One region of the Lysinibacillus sp. ACHW1.5 genome, then DNA from elsewhere that is predicted to be linked to it. Evidence: riboswitches for the same ligand, from Rfam matches in the RefSeq annotation. Region 1 holds a riboswitch; the other holds the start of a gene.
The links. A riboswitch is a leader RNA that binds a small molecule or an ion and turns the genes downstream of it on or off. The one in region 1 is predicted to bind cobalamin.
Positions count from the first base shown of each region.

Region 2: linked by a shared signal. The riboswitch ahead of L6W14_RS10225 (ABC transporter substrate-binding protein) and the one ahead of L6W14_RS20960 (hypothetical protein) in region 1 are both predicted to bind cobalamin.

Region 1 is NZ_CP091777.1:4,178,840-4,184,701, forward strand. Features, by position in the region: gene L6W14_RS20945 (MATE family efflux transporter) at 1-792, opposite strand, end outside; gene L6W14_RS20950 (tyrosine-protein phosphatase) at 927-1,694, opposite strand; gene L6W14_RS20955 (ABC transporter substrate-binding protein) at 1,840-2,790, opposite strand; gene L6W14_RS20960 (hypothetical protein) at 2,774-3,331, opposite strand; cobalamin riboswitch at 3,489-3,687, opposite strand; gene L6W14_RS20965 (glutathione peroxidase) at 3,812-4,357, opposite strand; gene L6W14_RS20970 (hypothetical protein) at 4,439-4,993, opposite strand; gene ytvI (sporulation integral membrane protein YtvI) at 5,084-5,862, shown strand, end outside.
Region 2 is NZ_CP091777.1:2,077,912-2,083,773, forward strand. Features, by position in the region: gene L6W14_RS10220 (elongation factor G) at 1-1,018, opposite strand, end outside; cobalamin riboswitch at 1,201-1,388, shown strand; gene L6W14_RS10225 (ABC transporter substrate-binding protein) at 1,551-2,543, shown strand; gene L6W14_RS10230 (precorrin-3B methylase) at 2,595-3,272, shown strand; gene L6W14_RS10235 (S9 family peptidase) at 3,343-5,331, shown strand; gene L6W14_RS10240 (class I SAM-dependent rRNA methyltransferase) at 5,510-5,862, opposite strand, start outside.

The sequences.
Region 1 (5,862 bases):
TGTCGCATAATATAAAAAGATGATTTGGCAAAATTGATAAAGTACCTGTTCAAACGCAGATGGTAAACCAATGTTTAGTATTTTCCTCACATATTCCTTTGAATACTCAAAATAATATTGTAACTTTACGCGCACTTCCATTACCTGAAACAGTAACCAGAAAAATACTAGGACAGCTAATCCGCGACTAATGACAGAGGAAATAGCCGCTCCTTTCACACCAAGCTCTGGTAAACCTAAATTCCCAAAAATAAGACCGTAGTTTAGCACAACATGTAAGACGTTCATGCCAAGTGAAACGTACATAGTTTGTTTTGTCCAACCATGTACACGAATAATTGCAGCGAGTGCATTAATAATAGCCTGTAAGAAAATAAAACTCCCAATGATGGCTAAGTAACTTTGTGCATAGTGGAGTACTTCTCCCTGCAAGTTCATCATTGTCATTAAATGTCTCGCAAAGAAGAAAAATAAAATACTCATTAAAAGCCCCACGACCAAATTCATCGTGACCGCTAACGCCGAGATCTTGGCTGCTTCAAAAAAGCGTCTGGAGCCTAAATACTGAGAAACAACAATAGATGCACCATTGCCCACTACCTCCAGAATCAAGATGGCAATATGGATATATTGATTGGCTGCACCTACTCCTGATACAGCATTATCCGATAAAGCACTGAGCATAAAAGTATCGGCTAGTCCCATCAACATAAATAGAAAAACCTCTAAGAAGATCGGCCATGTTAAATGGAATAGACTTAACTTATTTGTCTCTTTAATTGTGTCTGCCAATACTTTCACTTCTCCTATTTTTTCTTAAAAATCTATTGTATCTTATCACAAATATTCAGACTGTAAAGAGATTTATAGGAAGACAGCGCTTCCACATAAAAAATCCCTCTCACATCGTGTGAAAGGGTCCATTTTTAAATCAAGCAATAGGATTGTAATTGCTCTCGTTTTTCAATTGTTAGGCCAAATTCCTGCTCTAAAAACCCAGTCTTAGAACCATAGCGACGATCCATCGCATCCAATGCTGCTTGTAAATAGTCTTCACGGGCGGACATTAATGCATAAAATTGCAGTAGTTCTTGCTCATTATACTGATGCTGAATAGCCTGAGCCATTCTTTCTACCATCGGACGTAAATGTATATTAGTATCTAAATAGTCCTCCATGATAGTCTCCTCAGGTACATCTAAAGCTAGTAAAATAAGTGCTCCTCCAATACCCGTTCGGTCCTTACCAACTGCGCAATGATGGACAAGACCTAGATTATTAGGATTTTGAATCGTTTGCATTAACTCTTTAAATGAAAGATTGTTAAAAGGCATTTGTGCATAAAAATCCCGAAACATCTCAGGGCTTACCACTTTATAGAAATCTCTACCACCAGCATTGGTAGGCATTTCAAAAGCATGATTACCCTTCGCTGGGATTTGTATATATTGAGCATACGAGAACACTGGGTTAGGATTATGATACGCCTCATTGTTATCGCGATAATCAAAAATGGTTTTAATCCCTAATGTTTCAAATAGCTCTTTATCTGCCAGTGTCATTTTTCCAAGAGCAGCTGAGCGGTAAAATAAACCTTTTTTTACCCTACGCCCATCTTTTGTCTTATATCCACCCATGTCTCGGAAATTATAGACTGCCTCAAATGGAATTACCTTTGTCTCTAATTGCTCCAATCACTACACCTCCTAAGATTATTAAGCATACTTACTTTTATTTTAAAGAACAAACTACATTAATTCCAATTTTCACGCTAGGTAATAATTTAAACCACATAAAAAATGCTAGCTGAATGGCTCACAGCTAGCATGGAAACATTTCTTATTTAAATAATTCGGGGTACACAGCTTTCGCTACTAATTCTACAGCTTCACCAATACGCGGACCAGGTCGATTAGAGATATCTGTATCGATGGACAATACCGCTTTGTTTTGAATAGCTGTCACAGTATTCCAACCATCTCGTTCAAGAATTTCTCCTATTGGATCTTCTGTATCGTTTACTGTTGTTAAAATAACATCTGGATTTTTCGCAATAACATCTTCCTCATTCACTTTTGCCCAGCTATTCAAGTCAGAAAAAACATTATTAACATTAGCTGCATCTAATATTTCTTGCTGGAAAGTGCTAGAGCCTGCTGTATATATGTCTGGCTTAGGGCTAACCTCTAAATAAACATTTTTCGGCGTTTTTACGTCCTTCACCTTCGTTTGTACTTCAGCAATTTTCGCCTTGATCTCTTCATTTAATTTATTTCCTATATCAGCAACATCCATCACAGCAGCAATTTGTTCGATATCTCCATAAACATCATCGAAAGTTGTCGCAGATTGAATAACAAACACTTTAATTCCTGCGTCCTCAAGCGGCTTTAGGGCATCCTTATCACCGATTGTATAAGCAATGACAACATCTGGCTTTAACGCTATAATTCTTTCACTGTTAAAGTTCGTAGTATCAGAGACACGTTCAATTTTTTGTGCTTCCTCTGGATAAGTATCGTACTCAGTTGCTCCTACAATTTTATCGCCAACACCTAAAGCAAACAAAATTTCAGTATTACTTGGTTGTAAAGATACAACTGTTTTTGGTACTTCTTTAAACTCTATTTCCACTCCACGGTCATCTGTCACTTTATAGCTTGTTTTCTCTGCGTGTTGTGTATCTTGCGAAGCATCTTTATTTTTTGTATCTTCAGCAGTGCCACAGCCTGCTAATACCAGTGCAAGTAAGAGCACTGATAGCCATTGGAAATTAAATACTTTCTTCATTGTTATTCTCCTTTTTCTTTTTCATTGGGTAGGATTTACTAATAAACGGTATTTCAGCTATTCCAGCTTGCTGATTCATAAAAACAGCCATGACAAAACATACATTAGCTAATAAACCAAGGTAATCGAAAAGAATAGCAGGAACCTCTCGTTCTTCTGATACTTTGTGTAAAGTACGATATGATTTTTTTGCTTCACTGCGACAAAGATGTAAGGCTGCAGCGGCCTCTGTTCCTTGAGGTAAAACAAAACTTTGAATCTCTTCCTTCACATGGCGAACGTAAAAATCATAACGCTCACTTAACCAAGATAAATCCTCTTCAGTTACTGCTAATTTCCCACGAACTGAGCCATTCACATGATACGCCATAGGTAACATAAGCAATAAATCCTCAGCAACGACTTGAACATCCTCTTTTTTTACCGCAGCTAATGCAACTCCTAGATGTGTTGTAAGGCTATCTGTTCGAATTTCAAAATCGACCGTTGAAGCTTTCTCACGCATAAATGGATAACAAGAATAACGGGCATCTTTTTTCACTTGCTTCCCCCCTATTTTCTATAATGAAAAATTCTTATTTGAAAGGCATAAAAAAGTCGCTCCTTTTTGCAAAGGAACGACAAAAATAACATAATGAGCCATCAAACTGGACAAAGCCTATGTATTTGCCGTATATCCTCCTAGCTTCCGAGAAGTTTTTATACGTTCAAATAAAGGTCGGTCTCCTGGCTTGTACAGTTCGTCACATGAAACGAATGTGTTATAAAGGACCTTCCCATCTTCTTTGAGACAGTGGTAAATCTTTATAATGGCTGCACTTACAGTTGCGGAAACAGCTCCGGTTTTTCACCGGATTCCCGATTATGCTAATTAGCACCTTTATTCTGCAAGAATATTTCATTTGTAAAGCAGTTTATCATATATGCTTCAGAAAAAATAGCTGTACTCAGTTTTAAAATATAGCAATATTTCTACTTGAAGAGAAAACCCTAACAAATTTTTACATTATTAAGAAATTTACTATAATAGTGTTTCAATTGCTTTTTCAATATCGAGCTGTGAATCTGTTGGTTCAAAGCGTGAGACGGTCTTACCATTAGCATCTACTAGAAATTTTGTAAAGTTCCAGCGAATATTACGACCATCTAAAAAGCTTGGGGCAAGTTGAACAATTGCTTCTGCCAACATTTTCTCCTGCATACTTGCCTTCCCAAACTCTCGGTAATCCACTTCATGCTTTAAATAATTAAAGAGTGGATGGGTAGCCTCTCCATTTACCTGTACAAGCTCAAAAATCGGGAATGTGACCCCATAGTTTACCTTGCAGAGATGCTTAGTTTCCTCCCCATCTTCAGGATTTTGATGGCCAAATTGATCACAAGGGAATCCAAGAACTACAAAATTCTCTTTTCCATATTTATCATACATTTTCTGTAAGTCTTCAAATTGATATGTAAATCGGCATTGGTTTGCCGTGTTAACAATTAACATTGTTTTTCCACGATATGTTTCCATCGATAAAATTTCGCCATTAGGCTTCCGAACTAGATAATTATAAATGCTCATGCCATAATCCCCTTTTTTCATTCATTATAGTTGACTATTCTACCGCTCATCAAAGAATTTGCACAAAAAAACACCACCTCGCTACTTTGAACGGATGGCTGACTTATACTTCTTTTTATATTTAGCATCTTGTTCTTCATTAATTAAACGATGGGCAATATCTAATAATTTCGAGTCATTTGTTTGATCATATAGCTTTTTAAATGACATAATAATATCCTGACGAATAAGAGATGGCTGTTTTTCATCTATACATGTTTGAAATCTTTTAGCTAGATACGATACAACCAAATCTCTTTGTACTGGACCCGCTTGTCCAATTTTCCAAATTGCTTGTAATGCATGCCTTGCTGTAGCAGATTGCTCATCGTAAGTCACAGCCCAAATCTTTAAAAAATCCTCCAAGACCCTTTCTTCTGGATCACTTTTTGCAGCTAAAGCGCATAAAATTTGTGCAGCACGTGCACGAGAATAACCATTATTGTATGTAAGTGCTTTTACTAGCTGTTCCCAAACTGCATATGTCCAATCTACAGGTTCCTGCATAATTTTCATTAATTCCTCGTAAGATTCATATTGAATATCGCGATCATGCTCTGTTAAATTACTAAAAAGTTGCAAAATCTCTTTTTCCATAATTCATCCCTACCTTTATTGATTCAGAACGTAATAAAATTTGATTTATGGTACACTTAACTTAATTTTTTTCGCAAAGAAGGTGAGTTTATGAATAAATTTAATGCTAGGAAATTGATTTTTCGGTTGATTGTGATTATATCCCTACTTCTAGCTGCGTATTTTGTTATCCCAGTGTCCATGCCTTTAATCCTTGCTGGGATTAGTGCATTTTTCTTAGAACCACTTGTCATGTTCGTTAAACGGAAATGGAAAATGTCACGGAAAATAGCAGTTGCTTTTATTTACATAGTGAGTGTAATAGTTATATCTATTATTTGTTATCTGTCCATTACCCAAATAATGACACAAATAATTTTACTGTCTAAGCAAGCTCCCTATTATATTTCCAAGCTATCAGATATGTGGCTTCATATGCAAGAAAATATTTCTAAATATACAGAAGACTTTCCACCTGAAGTAAGTGCTTCGCTTCAAAAAACCACAATGGATTTCATAAAGAAAGTTGAAGAATCCTTTTTAAGCTTCTTTAATTATAGCAAAGTTTCTGCCTTCTTTTCAGAGATACCCAGCCTATTCATCAGTCTTCTCGTTTATATGATTGCGCTATTCCTATTTATGCTTGATTTGCCTAAGTTAAAGCAAATCACTTATAAATATTTAAAGCCCAATACAGCAAAGAAGATAAAAATTATTTTAAATCGCTTAAAAGATGCAACACTTGGCTATATGAAGGCTCACTTATTTGTAAGCTTTATTATTGGAGGCGTCACACTCATTGGACTGCTATTAATCCAACCGAAATACGCAGTAACAATGACGATTATTATCTGGTTAATAGATATTGTACCATTCCTAGGTTCTATCAT
Region 2 (5,862 bases), 2.1 Mb from region 1:
CCTCATATTGAACCTTTGCCTGTAAGGTTGGGACAAGCTCATAGGGCTGTGATAGCATCGTTGTACCGATTCGATCCCCAATGTTTGCCTGGCTCAGTCCTTTGACAGCGAAAATTTCTCCTGCCTCTACCTGTTGAACGGTCTCAAAGCGACTGCCGTTATAAAGGCGAATTTCGGTCACTTTTTCTGTTACTTCGTCAAATGAAAATTCATCTCGTACATGCAACGAGCCCTTGGTTGCCTTCATAAAGGTTAAACGCTGGTGACCATCATGACGAATCTTAAAAACCTCGCCCTCAAATGGGGCATCCTTGTCAAAATGGGAAGCCGTTAACAGCGGGAGCTGGTCAAGAAATTCCTGAATGCCCTCATCCTTTAAGGCCGAGCCAGCAAAGCAAGGGAAGGCACCTTCATTTTTAATCATTTCCTTTAATTGAGCAAGACACTGTTCATGCTCCAATGACTCATATAGAAAGGCATCAAGCAATTTTTCGTCGCGCTCCGCCAGCCATTCCATAATATTATTTGATACATAGTCTGCTCGCAGTGGCTCATCGATGAACAAAACATGCTGAGAGCAATCTTTGCGAAGCTGGCTGATGACGGCCTCCATATTGGCACCCTCACGATCCATTTTGTTGATAAAGAAGAAGGTAGGGACATGGTATTGACGTAAAAGTTGCCACACTGTTTCTGTATGGCCCTGTATCCCTTCGACAGCGCTAATGATAATAATGGCATAATCCATCACACGAATGGCACGCTCCATCTCAGGGGAGAAATCGACATGCCCTGGCGTATCAATCAATGTGTATGTATCATCGCCAATATTCATGCGCCCTTGCTCGGCAAATATCGTAATGCCCCGTCTGCGCTCTAGCTCATGATGATCAAGAAAGGTATCCTGATGATCAACACGCCCCCGTGCTTGAATACTATTTGTATGAAAAAGCACTTGCTCAGAGAAGGTCGTTTTTCCTGCATCCACGTGCGCAAGTACACCGATCGTTTTGTACATAAGAAATCCTCGTTTCTATAGAATGCTATCTTTTTATTGTAACAGAATACTAGCTTCTATATTTCTTGTAAAATAGTTCGTCTTTATGTCGAAATAGTGCTAATATAATGATGATTATACTTTTAGTGTCATACTACTGATTGCGCGATAAATTTTCTTCTGCTAGTCTATCAATAGTATTGACCATTATAGAACGTATTGGTGCAAATGGCATTTGTCATTTGCTTAAAAGGGAAATCGGTGCAATTCCGATGCTGTCCCGCAACTGTAAATGGGGAGTCTATACAGCATGCCACTGTAGTGAAACTATGGGAAGGCGTATAGATGATGAACCTAAGCCAGGATACCTGCCAGTATGTATTTTTTGACTAAGAACCACGAGGATGGGGATAGTGATGAAGGTAATGATACCGTTATTTCACTATGCTACTCTCTTGGCGACAAGAGGGTTTTTTTATGCCCTTCCAACTACCTTAGTAGTAAAGAAGTCTCTGATTTCTTTCTATATTTTAACAGCAAAGGAGAAAAGGACATGAAGAAATGGAAAAGTATATGGCTGATGATGATCATTGCCTTGGTCGCTGTTTTAGGGGCTTGTAACGCAAAGGACAAAACGGAATCAGCTGCACAAGGTGAAAAGGTTGAGCCATCTGAGGCGGCAGCAGAAGTAACCATTGAAAATAATGACACAACTCAAACATATACGGAAGCACCAACAAAAGCGATTAGCTTAAATCAACATGTGACAGAAATCATGCTTGCACTTGGTTTAGAGGATTCTATGGTAGGGACAGCTTACTTAGATGATAAAATCTATGAACCACTGCAAGAGGCATACGATAAGGTCCCTGTTCTTTCCGATCAATACCCAACGAAGGAGCAAGTCATCGATGCCGAGGCAGATTTCCTATATGCTGGCTGGAAAAGTGGCTTTGGCGAAAAGGGTGTAGGCACACCAGAAGAGCTTGAAGAATTAGGCATCCATACGTATTTACATACGGCTTCCAACATGACAAAGCCAACAATAGAAGATATTTTCACTGATATTCGCAATATCGCGAAGATTTTCCGTATTGAGGATCGTGGCGAAGCTTTAATTGAGCAAATGACGAAAGATGTAGAGGCAGTACAAGCTAAATTACCAAAAGATAGCGAAAAATTACGTGTTCTTGTGTTTGATAGCGGTGAAAAGGATGTATTTACAGCTGGTCAAAACTTTATGAATGAGCTTGTGACAATCGCGGGTGGACAAAATATCTTTGGTGATGTGGAATCTGGCTGGACAACTGTGTCGAAGGAAGATGCAGTAGACCGCAACCCAGAGGTAGTTGTCGTGATTGATTACGGTGAAACAACGGCAGACCAAAAGATCCAATTCTTAAAAAATGATCCAGCCTTAAAGGAGATGGAAGCGGTCAAAAATGAGCGCTTTGTCATCCTGCCACTTTCAGCAGCGTCTGAAGGGGTTCGTGCGGCAGAGGCCATTGAAATTTTAGCAAAGGGCTTCTATCCTGAAAACTTTTAATCCATTCGAGCTAGCGTTTTGCTAGCTCCTTTTTTATAAGGAGCGATAAAAATGAACGCATTTCAAAAAAATGTACCAGATCAAACATTTGAAACACTGAACGGTCATGGTGAGTTTACCCGTCTAGCCGTTAGCCCTGGCATTATTAATAAGCATTATACTCCTGCACAATTCCAAAAAATAGCCGAAATTGCTGGCGAAAAGGGGGCGATAAAATATTCTGCTTCCTATAGTATACTCGTATCCATACCAACGTGCGATGCCACGGAAGCGGTGCAAGCCTTACAGGAAGCAGGTCTTTATGTTGCTCCCTCTGGTTCAATCATAGCCATGAAGGCCTGCGATTTTTGTGATGGGGAGAAAATGGAGGCTGCTCCGATAACCGAACAGCTCTATAATGCCATAGAGGGGATGAAGGTACCTGCAAGAGTGCGTGTCAATATTAATGGCTGTGCATCAGCTTGCTACAATGCAGTCTATGATGATATTGGACTCGTTTACCAACAAGAAAGCTTTGATGTCTATTTAGGGGCAGTACCAATGGGAGCAAAGGCACAGGCTGGCACGTTATTCGCTAAGAGGGTAGACGTCACACAAATTGAAGATTTTTTACTGCACCTGATAAACCTTTATAAGGAGCATGCTCGCCCAAATGAGCCCTTTTATAAATTTTATCGCAGAACAAAGTCAGCAGAATATTGGGAACTAGTGAAAAATTCAATTCAATAGAGGAATATTACTTAGGGTGTCGAAGTATTGTAGTAAGGCACAGAAAATTACAATACAAAGGAGCAAGAACATGACATCGAAACAAGGGATTCAACCAGAAGATCTTTATCACTTAAAATCAGTAGCAGATCCACAGCTTTCACCAGATGGGACAGAGGTAGTTTATGTAGAGACTCGTATGGACGAGAAGAAAAACGACTATATATCGAATTTGTTTTACATAAACTTGAAGGACAAAACACCACAGCAATGGACATTTGGTGAAGATAGAACGAGTTCCCCTGTTTGGTCACCAGATGGCAGTCAAATTGCATTTTTGTCAACGAGAACAGGTAAGTCACAAATTTATGTTCTTTCGAAAGCAGGTGGAGAGGCAAAACAGGTGACACATTGTAAAAATGGAGCGACCTCCCCTGTCTGGTCACCATGTGGCAAGAAAATTGCTTTTTCAGTCGTGCTAGGGAAAGATGAAACCATCCTAGATAAAGCGGAGGATGAAAAGAAAAAGGATAAAGAACTAAAGCCACTAGAAATCGAGAAAATGAAACACAAATCGGATGCTGGTGGATTTATGGATATGGAGCAGTTTACCCATATTGCCATTGTCAATGTGGCATCAGGAGAGCTAGAACAAGTGACAGAAGGCAAAGAGTACTGCCATCTGGGTACTTGGTCGCCAGATGGCAAATACCTTACGTACTTAGCAGATAAAGCGGAGGATTTAGATTTCTCATTTAATGTGGATATCTATTTATTGGAGTTAGAAACGAAGCAGAGTCACAAGCTAACAGAAGGTTCGGGTGCATATTACCAAACAGCTTGGTCTCCGAATAGTCGCTATCTTTCTTTTGTAGGTGGAGAACGTGAATTTGAAAATGCCACACAAGCAAAGCTTTGGATGTATGACATGGAGCAAAAACTACTAAACTGTGTAACAAGTGAATTTGATGCGCCTGTTGGTGATTATGTCATCGGTGATTTCCTGCAAGGTGTAGCGTCACCACGAGTGCAATGGATGAATGATAATCATAGCTTCTACTTCCAAGTCACAGATCACGGCAATGCGGCGATTTATTACGGAAATGTAGATGGCGAAATTTACCCAGCTATCCATGATGATCAATATGTCTATGGCTTCTCACTTGATGCGCAAAATGATCAGGCTATTGCGGCTATTAGCACAACGACCAATCCAGGCGATCTGTTTTATGTGAACCTAAAAACAGGTGACAAAGAACAGTTGACGTCCATTAATGAAGATTTTTTAAAAACCAAAACATTAGCTGTTCCAGAGAGTATCGAATTTGAAGGTGCTGAAGGCTGGAAGGTCAACGGCTGGATTATGAAGCCAGTTGGCTATGAAGCAGGGAAGAAGTATCCTCTCATTCTTGAAATCCATGGTGGTCCGCATGCAATGTATGGCAATACCTACTTTAATGAATTCCAAATCCTTGCTGCACAAGGCTTTGCAGTGCTTTATACGAATCCGCGTGGTAGTCATGGCTATGGCCAAAAATTTGTTGATGCAGTACGTGGCGATTATGGTGGTAATGATTATGCGGACTTAATGGCAGCGGTAGACTACGCTCTGGAGCACTATGATTTTATTGATCAAGATCGTCTAGGTGTAACTGGTGGAAGCTACGGTGGTTTTATGACCAACTGGATTGTTGGCCATACAAATCGCTTTAAAGCAGCTGTGACGCAGCGCTCCATTTCGAACTGGATTAGCTTTGCTGGTGTCAGTGATATCGGCTATTATTTTACAGACTGGCAAATTCAAGCAGGACTCGATGATATAGAGAAGCTATGGCATCATTCGCCACTGAAGTATGTAGACAAAGTGGAGACACCATTATTGATTTTACATGGTGAAAAAGACTATCGTTGTCCAATTGAGCAGGCAGAGCAATTGTTTATCGCCTTAAAATATCGTAAAAAACAAACAAAATTCGTGCGTTTCCCTGAGGCGAATCATGAACTTTCAAGAAGTGGAAAGCCTACATTACGAATTAATCGACTTGAATATATCCGTGATTGGTTTGTGAAATATCTATAATCGGGTGGCCTAAGAAGAGAACATCTTCTTAGGCTACTTTTAATAGAAGGGCTCTGTTTGATTGTTTATAACGTTTCAATCTTTTGGAACCTTTATTGTAGAGGTACCGAACCTCCTTAGGTAGAATCAACTTTTCCTTACATAAAAAGAATCACACCTTGGTGTGATTCTCGATTGGTTAGTCGATTTTCTGGATGAACACGACCTTCAGATAATTAAATTCAGGGTATTCACGTGGTACACGGAAATCCTTCGGTAAACCGTATTCCTCGACAATTTTATAGCGTGTACGAGTCTCTTTAAAGGCTTGGTCAATAAAGCCTTTGAACTTTTTCATGCCAAAGCTGGCATTATTTGTGGAAGCCACAATGATGCCGTTTTTAGCGGTAATGGCAATCGTGTCCTTTAGTAATTTAGGGTAGTCCTTTGCCGTTGAAAAGGTCATTTGCTTCGTACGTGCAAAGCTAGGTGGGTCTAATACGACAAGGTCAAACTGTAAAGCATGGCGCTGTGCATATTTAAAATAATGGA